DNA from 4 places in the Nissabacter sp. SGAir0207 genome. Region 1 is predicted to be linked to each of the others. Evidence: predicted binding sites of a transcription regulator. Region 1 holds the regulator's gene; each other region holds the start of a gene.

Region 1 (3,906 bases):
TTCGCGTTTGCCTTCGATGGTGGTCATATCATCATCGGTCAGCTTGCCCCATTGCTCTTTAATTTTGCCTTTGAACTGTTTCCAGTTACCGCCTGCTTGATCGTTATTCATCATAATCTCCTTACCTGACCTTGGTTCAGATGAGGCTGATGGAGGCATCTCCATAGCCGGTGTGATCATTGAGGCAGGGACGGAGCCTGCGGGGCATGAAAACGACATCCTCTCTATCATGCCCGGCTCCGGGGCTACCGCTCGGGTAGCGCCATCAGCGCCTGCCGTATGAATAATTGTAGTAGGTCATGCGGAATTTGCCCGCTTTTGTAGTCAGATTAACCTGAAAAACGGGCACGGCCGGGCGCAGGGGCGCATAAAAAGAGCGGGAAAACAGGCGGTAACGCGAAGTGATAATAACTCTTAGCAGATGTAACAGCGAATGTCCGCCTGCTAGCCCCGACGGCGCATCAGGCGCCTGCCGGGAACCAGCTATCCTGTTGCCAGTGGCGGCGCCAGATCCAGCCCAGCGCCAGACCACGCAGGGCCAGGAACACCGTCAGCGCCAGCCACAGCGCATGGTTGCCCAGCCAGGGCAGCGTCAGCAGAGTCAGGCCATAGCCCGCGGCGGCCACCGCCATGCTGTTACGCATCTCACGGCCACGCGTCGCCCCGACAAACATGCCATCCAACAGGTAGCACCAGACGCCCACCAGCGGCAGCAGTACCTGCCAGCCCAGATAGTGCTGCGCCAGCGCATGTAGCGCCGGTAGCGAGGTGAGCGCCGCGACAATCTGCGTCCCAAACAGCGCATAGAGCGCCGCGAACGCCAGCGCCACCAGCCCGGCCTGCCGGCAGGCGGCCTGCCACACCGCCTGCAACTGCCCGCGGTTGCGCGCGCCATACGCCTCACCTGAGTGCGCCTCCACCGCGTAGGCAAAGCCATCCAGCGCATAGGCGGTAAAGGTCAGCAGGTTCATCAGCAAAGCGTTGACCGCCACCGTCTCACTGCCCAGCCGCGCGCCCAGAATGGTCAGCGAGGCGAAACAGAGTTGCAGCAGCAGCGAGCGCAACATGATGTCGCGGTTGAGCGCCAGCAGCCGCCGCAGATCGCCGCGCCAGCCCTGTGCCAGCATGGCCCGGCTGATGCCACGCCGCCGCATGACGCGCGCCGCCAGCCACAGCCCGAGCAGCAGGGTGGCGTACTCCGACAGGACGGTTGCCCACGCCGCGCCCTGCACGCCCCAGTGCAGCCCCATCACCAGCCACAGGTCGAGCACAATGTTCAGCAGGTTGCCTATCACCAGCAGCAGCACCGGTGCGCGCACGTGCTGCACCCCCAGCAGCCAGCCGAGGATCACCAGATTCGCCAGTGAGGCTGGCGCGCTGAGCCAACGGATCTCGAGGAACAGCCGCGCCTGCTCCAGCACCGCGGCATGGCCGCCCACCAGCCCCAGCGCCAGTTCAATCAGCGGGTGGCGGAACAGCAAAATCAGCAGGCCCGCGGCAACCGACAGCAGCAGCGGCTGCATAAAGGCCCGCGCCAGCCGCGCCGGATCGCGGGCGCCGAACGCCTGCGCCGTCATGCCGGTGGTACTCATGCGCAGGAACAGCAGCAGCATAAACAGGAAGCTAGTCGCCATCGCGCCAACCGCGACGCCGCCGAGGTAGTCCGGGCTGTCGAGGTGGCCGATGACGGCGGTGTCTACCAGCCCCAGCAGCGGGACGGTGACGTTGGAGAAGATCATCGGCAGCGCCAAACGCCAGAGCTGGCGGTCGGTCTCACCGAACCGTAGGGCGGCAATCAGTGGCATCAGTTCGCTCACGGGCAGGGAGAAGAAACGACAACGCCCCACGAGGGGGCGTTATCAGGAGTTCAGGACTGTATCCGGCTGGCGCAGCCGCTTCCTGCACTGCGCCCTATGCCGTTAGCTCCAGTCGCCGTTGCGAATGACGCCGACGGCCAGCCCTTCAATAGAGAAGGTCTGCTCGCGCAGGTCAACCACGATCGGGGTGAACTCTTTGTTTTCCGGTAGCAGGTGCACAATGTTGCCCTGCTTTTTCAGGCGCTTGACGGTAACTTCATCATCAATGCGCGCCACCACCACCTGGCCGTTGCGCGCATCCTGGGTCTTGTGCACCGCCAGCAGGTCGCCATCCAGAATGCCGATGTCTTTCATCGACATGCCGCTGACGCGCAGCAGGAAGTCGGCGCTCGGCTTGAACATCGCCGGGTCAACCTGGTAGTGGCTCTCAATGTGCTGCTGTGCCAGCAGCGGTTCGCCGGCGGCGACGCGGCCAATCAGCGGCAGGCCGTTCTCCTCTTCCATCAGCAGGCGGATGCCGCGTGAGGCGCCGGAGACAATCTCAATCACACCCTTGCGCGCCAGCGCCTTCAGGTGCTCTTCTGCCGCGTTAGGCGAGCGGAAACCCAGGCGCTGCGCAATCTCGGCACGCGTCGGCGGCATGCCGGTCTGGGAAATGTGGTCGCGAATGAGGTCATAGACCTCTTGCTGTCTGGTGGTAAGTGCTTTCATCCCGCCCCCTGGTTGTTTATACAGTCTTGCTGGGAGTATATACAGCTACGGCGCAGTTGAAAACCTGACAGGCGAAAAATCCCCGGTTCCGGTGCATTTTGCACTGTTTACCGTGCGCTTTTGCGTAAATCTTCGCAAGTTATGACAAATGGGGCAGCAGCACCATTGCCCAGACGAAAAGTGTCAGTATGATAGCCAACGCAACGGCCGCCGAGCCAAGATCCTTGGCGCGGCCCGAGAGCGGATGCAACTCCGGCCCGATTCTGTCGACAATGGCCTCGATCGCGCTGTTGATAATCTCAATGATCATCACCAGCACGATGGCCCCGACCATCAGGATGCGCTCAACGGTGGTCACATCCAGCCAGAACGCCAGGATGATGGCCGGGATGGCCAGCATGGCCTCTTGTCGGAATGCAGCCTCATTTTTCCAGGCTGCCAGCAGTCCTTTTACCGAATAACCGGCCGCTTTATAGATACGGACCAACCCGGTTGTTTGATTTGCCATACGCTCTGCACCTTAAGATGAATTAACAATATTTTAGCGGCTATTCATCCGCTCGGGACGAAAGATATCAAACCGGCTTTCTGATATCCTTGCGGCGCATCGCTTATATGAGGCTTTACATTTTTATGTCAGGTTGGCGCAAACTTTACTACTCCCTTTTGAACTTACCGCTCAAATTGCTGGTAAGAAGCAAGGTGATACCTGCCGATCCGGTGACGGAACTCCGCCTGGATCCGACCCGGCCGGTACTTTACGTTTTACCCTATGATTCGAAGGCAGACCTTCTGACCCTGCGGCAGCAGTGCCTGGCGCAGAACCTGCCCGATCCATTAATTCCGCTGGAGATTGATGGCCACCACCTGCCGAGCCATGTGTTCATCGGCCAGGGGCCACGCTTCTTCCGCTATTACACCCCGCAGGAGGAGTCGGTCAAGCTGTTCCACGACTACCTCGATCTGCACCGCAATAACCCGCAGCTCGACATCCAGATGCTGCCGGTCTCGGTGATGTTCGGCCGCTCGCCGGGCCGCGAGGGGGATGGCCAGATGATGCCGCACCTGCGGCTGCTCAACGGCATCCAGAAGTTTTTCGCCGTGGTGTGGCTGGGGCGCGACAGCTTTGTGCGCTTCTCCAATACCGTCTCGCTGCGCTACATGGCGACCGAGCACGGCACCGACAAAACCATCGCGCAGAAGCTGGCGCGCGTCGCGCGGATGCACTTCGCCCGCCAGCGGCTGGCCGCCGTTGGCCCGCGCCTGCCCGCCCGTCAGGATCTGTTCAACAAGCTGCTGGCCTCCAAGGCGATTGAGAAGGCAGTGGAAGATGAGGCGCGCAGCAAGAAGATCTCCCATGACAAGGCGCGGCAGAACG
Region 2 (3,906 bases), 1.3 Mb from region 1:
ACGGCGCGCAGCGCGTCGCCATCCAGCATATTGATCACGTGGCTGCGGTGGGCGACGTGCATGGCCGGGGCATCGGCATAGCGGTCAACGGCGATGACTTCCAGGCCAAGACGCTGGCACTCAATGGCCACTTCTTTACCTAATTCACCCGAGCCTAACAGCATGACACGGGTCGCGGAGGGGCGCAGGGCAGTTCCAAGGATCAACATAGCTTACCTATCTGTTTCAGGGTTGACTGACTCGACTCAAAATAACGCGCGCAGTATAAACGAAAACGTTTGCGTGTGCAGCCCCACCGATGTTTTTCGGCCCGCGTTCATGTGCGATTTTTAGGCGCCGACAGCAGGCCACGCCATCCACGCATCGGGCATTTTGGCAGGAAATCCAATACAATCCATAGCTTAGGACAGGAGAAAAATTTGCGCTGCCCGCATGAATATGCGTTAATTCCCCGGTCCTGCGGAGCAGGCAGCAGGTGCGGTACCTCAATGGGATGAGCGATTTTTATGTGATGGCCCTCCCGGCTTTTCAGCGGTTCTGGTGTCGTTATCCTGATGCTGGCCTGTGGCGCAGGGCGTCTCGCGCCTGCGGGCAGACTTACCAATGAAGGAAAACGCCATGAGCAAGAAAACTGGCCACGTGAAGTGGTTCAACGAATCCAAAGGCTTCGGCTTCATCACCCCGGCTGACGGTTCCAATGACCTCTTCGTCCACTTCTCGGCGATCGTCAGCGACGGCTTCAAAACCCTGGCGGAAGGGCAGCAGGTGGAGTTCTCCGTACAGGAGACCCCGCGTGGCCCATCGGCTGCCAACGTGGTTGCCATCTGACTGCGCGTTGCCGCCCCGTGCGGTGAGCGCCTGAAAACCCGCCCGGCGCGGGTTTTTTTGCCCCAGGCCCCCGCCGGGTTACCGCGCCCGGCCCGCTCTCTGCTATGATGGGCGCTTGCCGGAACTGACTGTATTGCAGCACACGCCCGCCCCCCTTTTTTTCCATCATAAGAGCGACTGTCTTGAGCACACTCCCATTTTCTTCCCTGCCGCTGCCGGCGGAGCAACTCGACAATCTGGCGGAACTGGGTTACGCCACCATGACCCCGGTACAGGCCGCCGCCCTGCCGGCCATCCTCGATGGCCGTGACGTCCGTGCCAAGGCACAGACCGGCAGCGGCAAAACCGCTGCCTTCGGCATTGGCCTGCTGGACAAGATTGTCGCTGGCCAGTACCTCACTCAGGCGCTGGTGCTCTGCCCAACCCGCGAGCTGGCGGATCAGGTGAGCAAAGAGCTGCGCCGCCTCGCGCGCTTCACCCAGAACATCAAGATCCTGACCCTGTGCGGCGGCCAGCCCATTGGCCCGCAGCTTGATTCGCTGGTGCGCCCGCCGCATATCGTGGTCGGCACGCCGGGCCGGGTACAGGAGCACCTGCGCAAGCAGACGCTGAACCTGGACGCACTGCGCCTGCTGGTGTTGGATGAGGCCGATCGTATGCTCGATATGGGCTTCAGCGATGACATCGACGAGGTGATCCGCTACACCCCGCCGCAGCGCCAGACCCTGCTGTTCTCCGCCACCTACCCGGAGGGGATCGCCCGCATCAGCGCCCGTGTCCAGCGCGAGCCGCTGACGATTGAGATCGACGGCGGTGAGCAGCCGCCCTCCATTGAACAGATTTTCATCGAGACCAGCCGCGACAAACGCCTGCGCCTGCTGACCGGCACCCTGCGCCACTACCAGCCGGCCTCGTGTGTGGTGTTCTGCAACACCAAACGCGATTGTCAGGAGGTGGCCGACGCGCTGGCTGCCGAGAACATCAGCGCGCTGGCCCTGCACGGCGACCTGGAGCAGCGTGACCGCGATCAGGTGCTGGTGCGCTTCGCCAACCGCAGCTGCCGGGTGCTGGTGGCGACCGATGTCGCCGCGCGCGGCCTCGACATCAAGGATCTGGAGCTGGTGGTGAACTACGAGCTCTCCTTCGACCCCGAGGTGCACGTCCACCGCATTGGCCGTACTGGCCGCGCGGGTACGGCCGGTGTAGCGGTCAGCTTCTGCGCCCCACAGGAGATGGTACGCGTGCACGCGCTGGAGGATTACCTCGCCATCCGCACCCAGTGGCAGCCGGCTGACAAGCTGATGGCGACCCCGTCCGTGGCGCTCGAGCCAGAGATGGCTACGCTCTGCATCGATGGCGGCCGCAAGGCGAAAATCCGCCCCGGCGATATCCTTGGCGCGCTGACCGGTGACGCCGGGCTGACGGCGGCGGAAGTCGGCAAAATCGACATGTTCCCGATACATGCCTATGTGGCGATCCGCCGTGCCAGCGTCCGTCGTGCGCTCTCGCAGCTCCAGCAAGGTAAAATCAAAGGCAAAAGCTGTAAAGCCCGGTTATTGAAGTAATTTATTTTTTGGGAGGCGGGTTCCGGTTTGTGCGAAAGGGCTTGCCTCCCCGTCCTATTTTCCTTAAACTGTATATCTATACAGTAGTGTGCCATTAAGAGGATTAACACTCATGACGGTTGAAGTGAAATATGTCGTGGTGCGACAAGGCGAGGAAAAGATGACGTTTGCGACCAAGAAAGAGGCTGACGCTTACGACAAGATGCTGGATCTGGCCGATACCCTGTCTGAATGGCTGGCCCATTCCGCACTGGAGATGGAGGAGGGCGAGCGTGAAAGCCTGAGCTTCTTCCTGGCCGAGCATAAAGATCCGCTGACCCAGATCCTGCGCGGCGGTTCGCTGGAGAGCGTGCTGGCGAGCAAAGCGGAAGAGGGTGCTGAAGAGCCGGCGCGCCTGAAGCCCAAGGGCCGCGGCAAAGAGGCGGCGGACAGCGACAATCAGGCCGCCTGAGCCTGACGCCATCAAGGAGTGATGCCATGCGATCCTTTACCTTCTATGGCCGCTTCCAGGATGACATCCTGGCCGGCCGCAAAACCATTACCCTGCGTGACAGCCTTGAGGCCGACGTTACGCCGGGTGAGGTGTTGTGCGTCTCGCGCCTTGAGGATGGCGGCGTCTTCTGCCATCTGCGCGTGCTTGCCGTAACGCCAGTGGCCCCTTCCGAGCTAAACGACACCCACGCCCGGCAGGAGAACATGTCCCTCCCTGAGCTGCGACAGCTTATCCAGACCCTCTATCCCGATATCCAGCAACTCTACTGCATTGAGTTCGCCCTCTGTTAGGGGCTATCATGCCTCTTTTGTTAAGATGTTGTTTTCAGGTTGCCTGAGGCGCCAACATTTATCCAACGCCTGACCGGCGCAGTAGCCATACTTAGCAGGATTCCATGCGCCGGTGCGTCCTTTCGCCCCTTATCGGTTAACAATGGCAGTGCCAGGGAACAGTCGATGATCACACCACCCAAAGCTGACAAGCGCCCCCATACCCTCACCACGCACGGTGATAGCCGTATCGATGAGTATTACTGGCTACGTGATGATGAGCGCAGCGCGCCGGATGTGCTGGCCCACCTGACCGCCGAGAACCAGTACACCGAGCAGATGATGCAGCCCCATCAGGCACTGCGTGAAACCCTCTATCAGGAGATGGTAGATCGTATCCCGCAGGAGGATGCCTCAGTACCCTACGTGCGCCACGGTTACCGCTACCAGACCCGCTACCAGCCCGGTAAGGAGTACCCGATCTACGTGCGCCAGCCTGCCGCCGAGACGCAGGCATGGGAGGTGCTGCTGGATGCCAACGTGCGGGCGGAGGGGCATGAGTTCTACACCCTCGGCGCGCTGGACGTCAGCCCGGACAACCAGCGGCTGGCGATGGCGGAGGATTTCCTCTCGCGCCGCCAGTACGACATCCGCATCCGTGAGGCGGCCAGCGAGCAGTGGTCGGAAGAGGTGATCACCAACACCTCCGCCAGCTTTGAGTGGGCCAATGACTCCCGCACCCTCTATTACG
Region 3 (3,906 bases), 1.8 Mb from region 1:
CCACCTCCTGGGCTGACATCGAGCGCGTCTCCGGCCTGAGCCACAAGGATATCCTGCACGTCGCGCGGCTCTACGCCCGCGCCGAGCGCACCATCCTCTGCTACGGCATGGGCATCACCCAGCACCAGTACGGCACCAAGAACGTGCAGCAACTGGCGAACCTGCTGCTGATGCGCGGCAACATCGGCAAAAAGGGCGCGGGCATCTGCCCGCTGCGCGGCCACTCCAACGTGCAGGGCGACCGCACGGTGGGCATCACCGAAATCCCTAATCAGGATCTGCTGGATGGCATTGAGCGCACCTTTGGCTTCAAGCCGCCCGCCAAGCATGGCCATGGGGCGATCGCCTCCATCCACGCCATGCGCGAGGGCAAATCCAAGGCGCTGTTCTGCCTCGGCGGCAACCTGCCGGTGGCAATGCCCGACCCGGAGGTCTGCTTTGAGGCGATGCGCAAACTGGATCTGGCGGTGCATATGGCGACCAAGCTCAACCGCTCCCACCTGGCGGTGGCGAAGCACACCTACCTGTTCCCGGTGATTGGCCGCACCGAGCGCGATACCCAGCGCTCCGGCGACCAGTCGGTGACGGTCGAGGACTCGATGTCGATGGTGCACGCCTCGCGCGGCTCGCTGGAGCCGGTTTCGCCGCACCTGCGCTCGGAACCCAATCTGGTGGCGGCGCTGGCGAAGGCCTCGCTGCCCAACAGCGTGGTGCCGTGGGACAAACTGGTGTCGGACTACCACTTTATCCGCGATGCCATTGAGTCGGTGTTCCCGGCCTTCAAGGATTACAACCAGCGCATCATGAAGCCCGGCGGTTTCCGGCTCTACAACGCCGCCTCGGAGCGCAAGTGGAACACCCCCTCCGGCAAGGCCAACTTTTTGGTGATGGAGGGGATCAACGAAGACCCGCGCTCGGCGCAGGGGCATGAGCTGGTGCTGACCACCCTGCGCAGCCATGATCAGTACAACACCACGCTGTATGGCCTGAACGACCGCTACCGCGGCGTGACCGGCCGCCGTGACGTGCTGTTTATCAATGCGGATGAGGCGGAGAGCCGCCAGCTGCGGGTGGGCGACAAGGTGAACGTGATTGCGCTGGACGCCAACGGCCAGCCGTCGCCGGAGCGGCGCATGGATAACCTGACGGTGGTGGTGTATGACATGGCGCCCGGCTCGGTCGCCACCTACTACCCGGAGGGCAACGTGCTGGTGCCCCTCAACAGCCATGATGAGGAGAGCGGCATCCCGGCCTATAAAAACGTGCCGATCGCCCTTGAGCGCTGCGCCTGAGGCACGGCGCACCTTGGCAGAGACGCAACGGGCGGCCCACGGGCCGCCCGTTTTTTCAGCGCAGGCCGCGCAGCGTGTAGGTGACCACGCCGAACAGCTCCACCGAGTCCTCATCCTGTAGCACGATGCTGGGGAACGCCGGGTTCATCGGCTCCAGCCGCACCTGCGGATGCAGGCAGAGCCGCTTGACGGTGTACTCACCGGAGACTGCGGCGATCACGATGTCGCCGTGGCGCGCCTCCAGGCTGCGGTCAACCACCAACAGCGATCCCTCGAAAATGCCGGCGTCCACCATCGACTCGCCCGTGGCGCGGACAAAATAGGTGGCGGCCGGGTGCGTCACGCACATCTCATTGAGATCGAGGCGGCGCGCAACGTAATCCTGGGCCGGGCTGGGGAAGCCCGCGGGCACGCTGTCCTGGAACAGCGGCGTCTCTGCCACCGGTGGTTCGGTCATGGCGCGATAAACGTCCATCACTTAACTCCATATATACTGGTTTTTTATACAGTATATGCATGACTTTAGCGCGAGGGAAAGGCTGGCAACCGTTTTTTTCGCTCAGCCTGTGCTGAATGCCGCGAAAATAGGCGGCATTTCGCCAAGCGAGACGGCAAACTACCCCTATCTCTCCCTGAAAAAAGAGGCACCAATGCTGCGCACCATGACCCCAACCGAGTTTGACCAGTGGGCAATCTATTTTGTCGCGGACTACGCCGAGGATCTGCAAGCCAACTATGGCTATACGGCGGAGCGGGCGCAGGCAGAGGCGCGCCACGCCCTGACCAGCGTGCTGCCCCACGGCATCGCCACCGCGCACCAGCAGTTGCTGACGCTGGAGCAAGCTGGCACGGTGGTCGGCTTCCTCTGGTATCAGCAGAATGAGACCAACGCCTTTATCATGGACTTCATGGTGCTGCCGCACTGCCGTGGGCAGGGGCATGGCCGCCGGGCGCTGGCAGAGCTGGAGGCACAACTGCGGGCGGCGGGCGTGGCGGAGATGCGCCTGCGGGTGGCGGCAGACAACCCGCGTGCGCGCCACCTGTATGAGGCGTGCGACTTCCAGCTGACTGGCTATAACATGAGTAAACGGCTGTAAACACAGCCCTTGTCACGTGCGGCAGCGCCAATCCACCGGATTAAATCGGGGGAATTTTGTTTATTTCAGACTTTTGGAATTTATTTGTCATTACTTGTTGTCTTTTTTAAAGAAATGTCTGTAATGAGGGGTTCACAGCCCCTAAGGTATCGCCCATGTCTACCCCCTCAAGTCAGGATGAACAGCAACGCTTGCAGGCACTGAAAGAGCTGCAAATCCTTGACATGTCGCAAGACGAAATCCTTAACAAAATCACCAGCCTGACCTGCAAGCTGCTCGACATGCCCACCAGTCTGGTGACCCTGATCACCGCCGACCGGCAGTTGATCAAGGCCAAGACCAACTTCCCGCTGGATGAGACCGACAAAGAGGACGCCTTCTGCCTCCACACCCTGAACCATGACGGGGTACTGGTCTGCCCGGACACCCAACTCGACGCGCGTTTCCGCCACCTGCCGCTGGCGAATGCGGCACAGCCGCTGCGCTTCTATGCCGGTGCGCCGCTGACTACCGCCAGTGGGGTGGCCATCGGCAGCCTGTGCGTGATTGACTACCAGCCGCGCGCGTTCACGCCGGCGCAGTGCCGCACATTGCAGGAGATGGCGGCGGTGGTGATGGCGCTGTTGCAGTCGCGCAGCGCCATCGGGCTGGTGGATGGGGTGACCTGCCTCCCCAACCGCCAGCGGCTGATTGAGGATCTGCGCGAGCTGGATGGCGCGCCAGCGCAGGGGGTGCTGATTCTGGTGGACTGCATCGAGATCACCTACGCCTACGAGATGGGGCGTTCGCTGGGCCTGCCGGTGCTGGAGCAGATGCTGCGTGACATTGGCCACTACCTGCGCAAGGCGTTCGACTTCCGTGAAAAGTTCTACTGCGTCGCCACCGGCCGCTTTGCCCTGTGGGTGCCAGCCGCGCGCCGGGAGGCGGTGCTGGAGACGCTGTTGCACTGCGTTGACACCATTCAGGGTGCGCTGACGCTGCCGGTGCCGATCCGGCTGGAGCCGCACATCGGCTACGTGGATTTCTCGCTGCCGGTGCAAGACCCGCAGCGGGTGCTGCGGCAGGCGATGAGCGCGCTGCACGACGCCATCAACCAGTATGAGCGCGTGCTGCCCTACCAGCAGGAGACCGATCTGGCGCAGCGCATGGCCTTCCGCCTGCTGAGCGATCTGGTGGAGTGCCTTGACCGCGACACCGGCCTCTATCTGGTCTACCAGCCGAAATTTGATGTCCAGAGCGGCCAGGCGGTCGGGGCCGAGGCGTTGCTGCGTTGGCAGCACCCGGAGTTTGGCGCGCTGGCCCCGGCGCAGTTCGTGCCGCTGGCGGAGAACACCACCCTGATCCGCCCGCTCACCGAGTGGGTGATTGGTCAGGCGCTGCGGCAGATTCGCCAGTGGCGCGATGTGGGCATTACCCTGCCGGTGGCGGTCAATGTGGCGGTCAGCAACTTTGGCGAGCCGGACTTTGTCGAGCGGCTGCTGGCGCAACTGGCGCGCCACGACCTGACGCCAGCCGAT
Region 4 (3,906 bases), on a different contig from region 1:
TACAGGCTCCAAAACAGAAAGGTCTTTTGCTTCCATAATCTTTCTGACACGGGCTACCGCCGCATAAACTGCCTGGCGTGATACGTTGTGCTCCTTTGCTACATCAATGCCCTGACGCCCTTCTACCAATACGGCCCTGACAATATCTGCGGTCTGGCGACTCAGCTTGTACAGTGCTGGCGACAGCTTGTCCCACTCCTCTTGCGTGATCGTTTTCTCTTGGTTTGTCATGCTTCCTCGCTATGTGTATCCGGCTCAACGATTTTGCTCAGTATACGGTAATCACATAGCCTTCCAAGCTTCTAAACAGGGCGGTCGAACTCACAGGCTGCCCTTTATGTTGCTGAATTGCTTTTGCCAGTGTCATGCCCATGACGCCTCAGATGCCGCTTATGCGCCTTGGTTTGCATAGCCCGTCGAGCACATTCCTCCCGTTCCTTTCGAACCTCCTCCTTCATCCAGAGTAAGAAGGTGACAATCAGAGAGATCAGCAGAAAGATGGCTATCAGCCATAGCAAAGGCCCCAGGTAATACAGGGCAATGCCCTGTTCAGCGGATTTTGCCTCTGCATTCTCTGTGCATACCAGCATCACCCACGGCACAAAATGCAGGTATTGCCTGGCACTATTCGTCAGTTTTTTTACATCCATTCGCCAGACTCCTGCCGATATTGGATTTGAACCACTTTTTCGGCCTGCACTGGAAATTCCAGCAGCGGAGCAGCCCGGTCAGTGTATTGCCCCAGAAACACCCCCTCGTAGCAGGTACAGAAGCCTTCATCCAGCAAGCGGAAAGGGATACCTAAGCTTGCAACGTCCTCGAGCTTACAGCAGGTTTTTTGTGGCCCCAGGGTGTTCATGGGAATGCCTTTTTTCACATCTTTGGTGATGATCCACGCGTGCATAACCTTCTCCTGTATCACTGAAAATAAGGGTAAATTTCTGAGGAGCACTTTCTAAGCTGCCTAATAGACCAGCATCTTGCCGCCTCATAAACAGGATAGATTTTGCACGCCCCCTTTGTCAATACATGACAACATGAATTTGTCATTAGTTTACGAAGGCGAAAAAAAACCACCTTTCGGTGGCCCTTTTCATGGCTGACATGCTGCGTGCATCAAGGTCATGGCATCATCAAGCGTGCGGCGGTGCCAGCCACGCATAACGGTGCTATACCAGCGCCAATGGCCTCTGTCCTTCAGGATTTTGGATGGTCATTGGTCATCTAGTCTACGCCTGCGAAAAGTAACGCGGCGATGAGGGGCATGCTGTAAAGCAGGAGTTACCCTGGGCTGCTCTGCTCTAAAAGCGTTTAGGCGCTGGCGGCTCATAGGGCAGGGTTTCAAATTGTCCCGAGATCTGGCGGTAATGTTGCACACGCTCGCGAAAGTAGGCCCGCAGATGTTCAGGCTGTTCACGTTCGACCAGCTCTGGCACCACCGGCATGTTGTACCGCTCTTTATAGGCAACCCCACTGGCCGCCAGATCCACATTGACCTTTTCTCGTTCAGCATCAGGCTTTGCCGCCAAATTAAAACTCATTGTCGTGCTCCGAAAGTGGAGAATACGGTGATTTTAACCGCACTCAGCGGCCCTGTGTCTTTTCAATCAGTAACTTTCTCATATACTGGATAAATATACAGTTAATAGAGGAGGTTCAATATGACAATCAGCAGCCCGTTTTATCAGCCAGGCGAAGAAATGCCTGCTCTTGCTATCCCGTTGTTTTTGGAGCGTTGCCAGGCAGGTTTCCCGTCGCCCGCGGCTGATTACGTGGAGCGCACCCTGGATCTGAATGAGTACTGCATCCGCCATCCCAGTGCAACATACTTTGTCCGTGCAGAGGGCGACTCCATGTCACAGGGAGGCATTTCCAGTGGAGATTTGCTGATTGTTGATCGCTCTGAAAAACCCGGCCACGGTGATATTGTGATTGCGGCCGTAGACGGTGAGTTTACCGTCAAGCGGCTGATGCTACGTCCCCGCCTTGGGCTGTTCCCCATGAACCCGGCCTTCCCTCCCTTGTATGTTGACCCGGACACACTGGAGATTTTCGGCAAGGTGATGCATATCATCCACAGTGTGGGACGATGACCATGTTTGCGCTCGCAGACGTCAATGCGTTTTATGCCAGCTGTGAGACCGTATTCCGGCCCGATCTGAAAGGGCGTCCCGTCGTGACCGCAAGTAATAATGATGGCTGCATTATTGCCAGAAATGCGGCCGCCAGGTGCATCCCCGGCATCAAAATGGGCACCCCACTTTTCCAGATCAAGCATTTGATCAGGCAACACAACGTAGTGGTTTTTTCAAGCAATTACGCACTGTATGCGGACTTAAGCGCACGCGTCATGTCAGTGTTGGAGTCGCTGGCGCCGAAAGTGGAGGTGTATTCAATCGATGAAGCCTGGATGGATGTCACGGGGATAGAGGCCAGCCTCCCCTATGAGGCATTTGGCCGCCTGGTACGCGAGCAGGTGTATGCCCATACCGGCCTGACCGTGGGCGTGGGCTGCGCACCCAGCAAAACCCTTGCTAAAGCCTGCAACCATGCTGCTAAGACTTGGCCGGCGACGCGAGGTGTTGTGGCACTGACTGATCCATTGCGCATCCGCAAGCTTTTGTCCCTGCTTGATGTGGAAGATGTCTGGGGAATAGGCCGCAGGCTCTCCAGGACGCTAAAAAGCATGGGGGTTCACTCGGCCCTGCAATTAGCCAACCTGGATACAGGATTTGCTCGCCGGCATTTCGGTGTCGTCATGGAGCGTACCGTGCGGGAGCTGCGTGGCGAATCCTGTATTGCCCTGGAAGACAATGCCCCTGCCAAGCAGCAAATTGTCTGTTCGCGTTCTTTTGGCCGGCGCATCACACAGGAGCATGACATGCGGCAGGCTATCTGCCGCTATGCCGAGCGCGCCGCAGAGAAGCTGCGTGAGGAGAAACAGTTCTGCCGGCACATTACCGTGTTTGTCCGTACTTCCCCCTATGCCGATGAGCCGCAATATGGCAATGCCGGCACCGAAAAATTACTGACGGCTACCCAGGATACGCGCGATATTGTGGCGGCCGCCCAGCGTATTCTGGATCGTCTGTGGCGCCCTGGTTTTCACTATGCCAAAGCCGGCGTGATGCTCAACGACTTCTCGCCCAGCGGCGTGGCTCAGCTGCACCTGTTCGATGCCCATGCTCCTCGGCCAAATAGCGAAGCCCTGATGCACGTGGTCGATAAAATCAACCATACGGGTCTTGGACGGGTCTGGTTTGCGGGACAGGGCATTGAACCCAGCTGGCAGATGAAACGTGAAATGCTGTCACCTGCCTACACTACCCGCTGGACAGATCTGCCAAAAGTCAGATTTTAAAGTGCGGTTTTAGCCTGTTATGATCGGTGTCTTTAATTATTTCTATGAATTTTAAGCTTAATTTTGGGGTCAGATGTTAAGGAAGTATGTGGTGATAGCTACAATGTTAGTCGTAGCATTGGTGGTGAGTGGTTACTCATGGCTCAGGCATTCAGCGGCAGAGGTGCTCTACCTCGTTCCCGAATCTATTCCATATAGTCCCTGATAGGGGGAGCCAGGGCGCCCTATATGGCAGCCGGTGCCCTGTCAGACCTACAAGGTTCAGTCCACAATCTCAATTTGCATGTAGTGACCGACTTCAACAGGTTGCGTATAGTGGAGATATGCCTGGGCTAATGCCGGTAAAAGAGCCACTACGTTGCCTGTAAACCGCATCTCGACGGGTTGCAGGCGCTTCATATTGTCATCATAGGCATGGATGAGATCCATTTTACGCATGTAAACCGTCTGTTTTTTGGGGTAAGAGTAACTCTCATCCATCCAGTCTTTGTCATCGACCAATTCGCTCTGCCAGCCAGCCTGTTGTGCCCGTTCAATAAAGTAGG

Evidence for each region. Region 1 encodes LexA, which represses DNA repair genes until DNA is damaged. Its sites were predicted from a motif close to TNCTGTATGTACATACAGNA; they were not measured.
Region 2: C1N62_RS09865 (YebG family protein) is a predicted target of LexA. The motif match lies at 2,460-2,479, and genes of this name have one in related genera.
Region 3: umuD (translesion error-prone DNA polymerase V autoproteolytic subunit) is a predicted target of LexA. The motif match lies at 1,784-1,803, and genes of this name have one in related genera.
Region 4: umuD (translesion error-prone DNA polymerase V autoproteolytic subunit) is a predicted target of LexA. The motif match lies at 1,625-1,644, and genes of this name have one in related genera.

The regions. Positions count from the first base shown of each region.
Region 1 covers NZ_CP028035.1:3,531,982-3,535,887, forward strand. The annotation lists gene C1N62_RS15855 (CsbD family protein) at 1-111, opposite strand, end outside; gene dinF (MATE family efflux transporter DinF) at 462-1,805, opposite strand; gene lexA (transcriptional repressor LexA) at 1,920-2,528, opposite strand; gene C1N62_RS15870 (diacylglycerol kinase) at 2,668-3,036, opposite strand; gene plsB (glycerol-3-phosphate 1-O-acyltransferase PlsB) at 3,162-3,906, shown strand, end outside.
Region 2 covers NZ_CP028035.1:2,259,323-2,263,228, reverse strand. The annotation lists gene purT (formate-dependent phosphoribosylglycinamide formyltransferase) at 1-209, opposite strand, end outside; gene C1N62_RS09875 (cold shock domain-containing protein) at 619-828, shown strand; gene dbpA (ATP-dependent RNA helicase DbpA) at 1,011-2,393, shown strand; gene C1N62_RS09865 (YebG family protein) at 2,506-2,844, shown strand; gene yqfB (N(4)-acetylcytidine aminohydrolase) at 2,871-3,176, shown strand; gene C1N62_RS09855 (S9 family peptidase) at 3,342-3,906, shown strand, end outside.
Region 3 covers NZ_CP028035.1:1,405,055-1,408,960, reverse strand. The annotation lists gene C1N62_RS05970 (FdhF/YdeP family oxidoreductase) at 1-1,292, shown strand, start outside; gene umuD (translesion error-prone DNA polymerase V autoproteolytic subunit) at 1,348-1,767, opposite strand; gene C1N62_RS05960 (GNAT family N-acetyltransferase) at 1,943-2,389, shown strand; gene C1N62_RS05955 (EAL domain-containing protein) at 2,545-3,906, shown strand, end outside.
Region 4 covers NZ_CP028041.1:45,192-49,097, reverse strand. The annotation lists gene C1N62_RS22725 (TrfB-related DNA-binding protein) at 1-231, opposite strand, end outside; gene C1N62_RS22720 (hypothetical protein) at 336-650, opposite strand; gene C1N62_RS22715 (hypothetical protein) at 641-904, opposite strand; gene C1N62_RS22710 (DNA polymerase III subunit theta) at 1,302-1,541, opposite strand; gene umuD (translesion error-prone DNA polymerase V autoproteolytic subunit) at 1,662-2,093, shown strand; gene umuC (translesion error-prone DNA polymerase V subunit UmuC) at 2,096-3,361, shown strand; gene C1N62_RS22695 (DUF2913 family protein) at 3,623-3,906, opposite strand, start outside.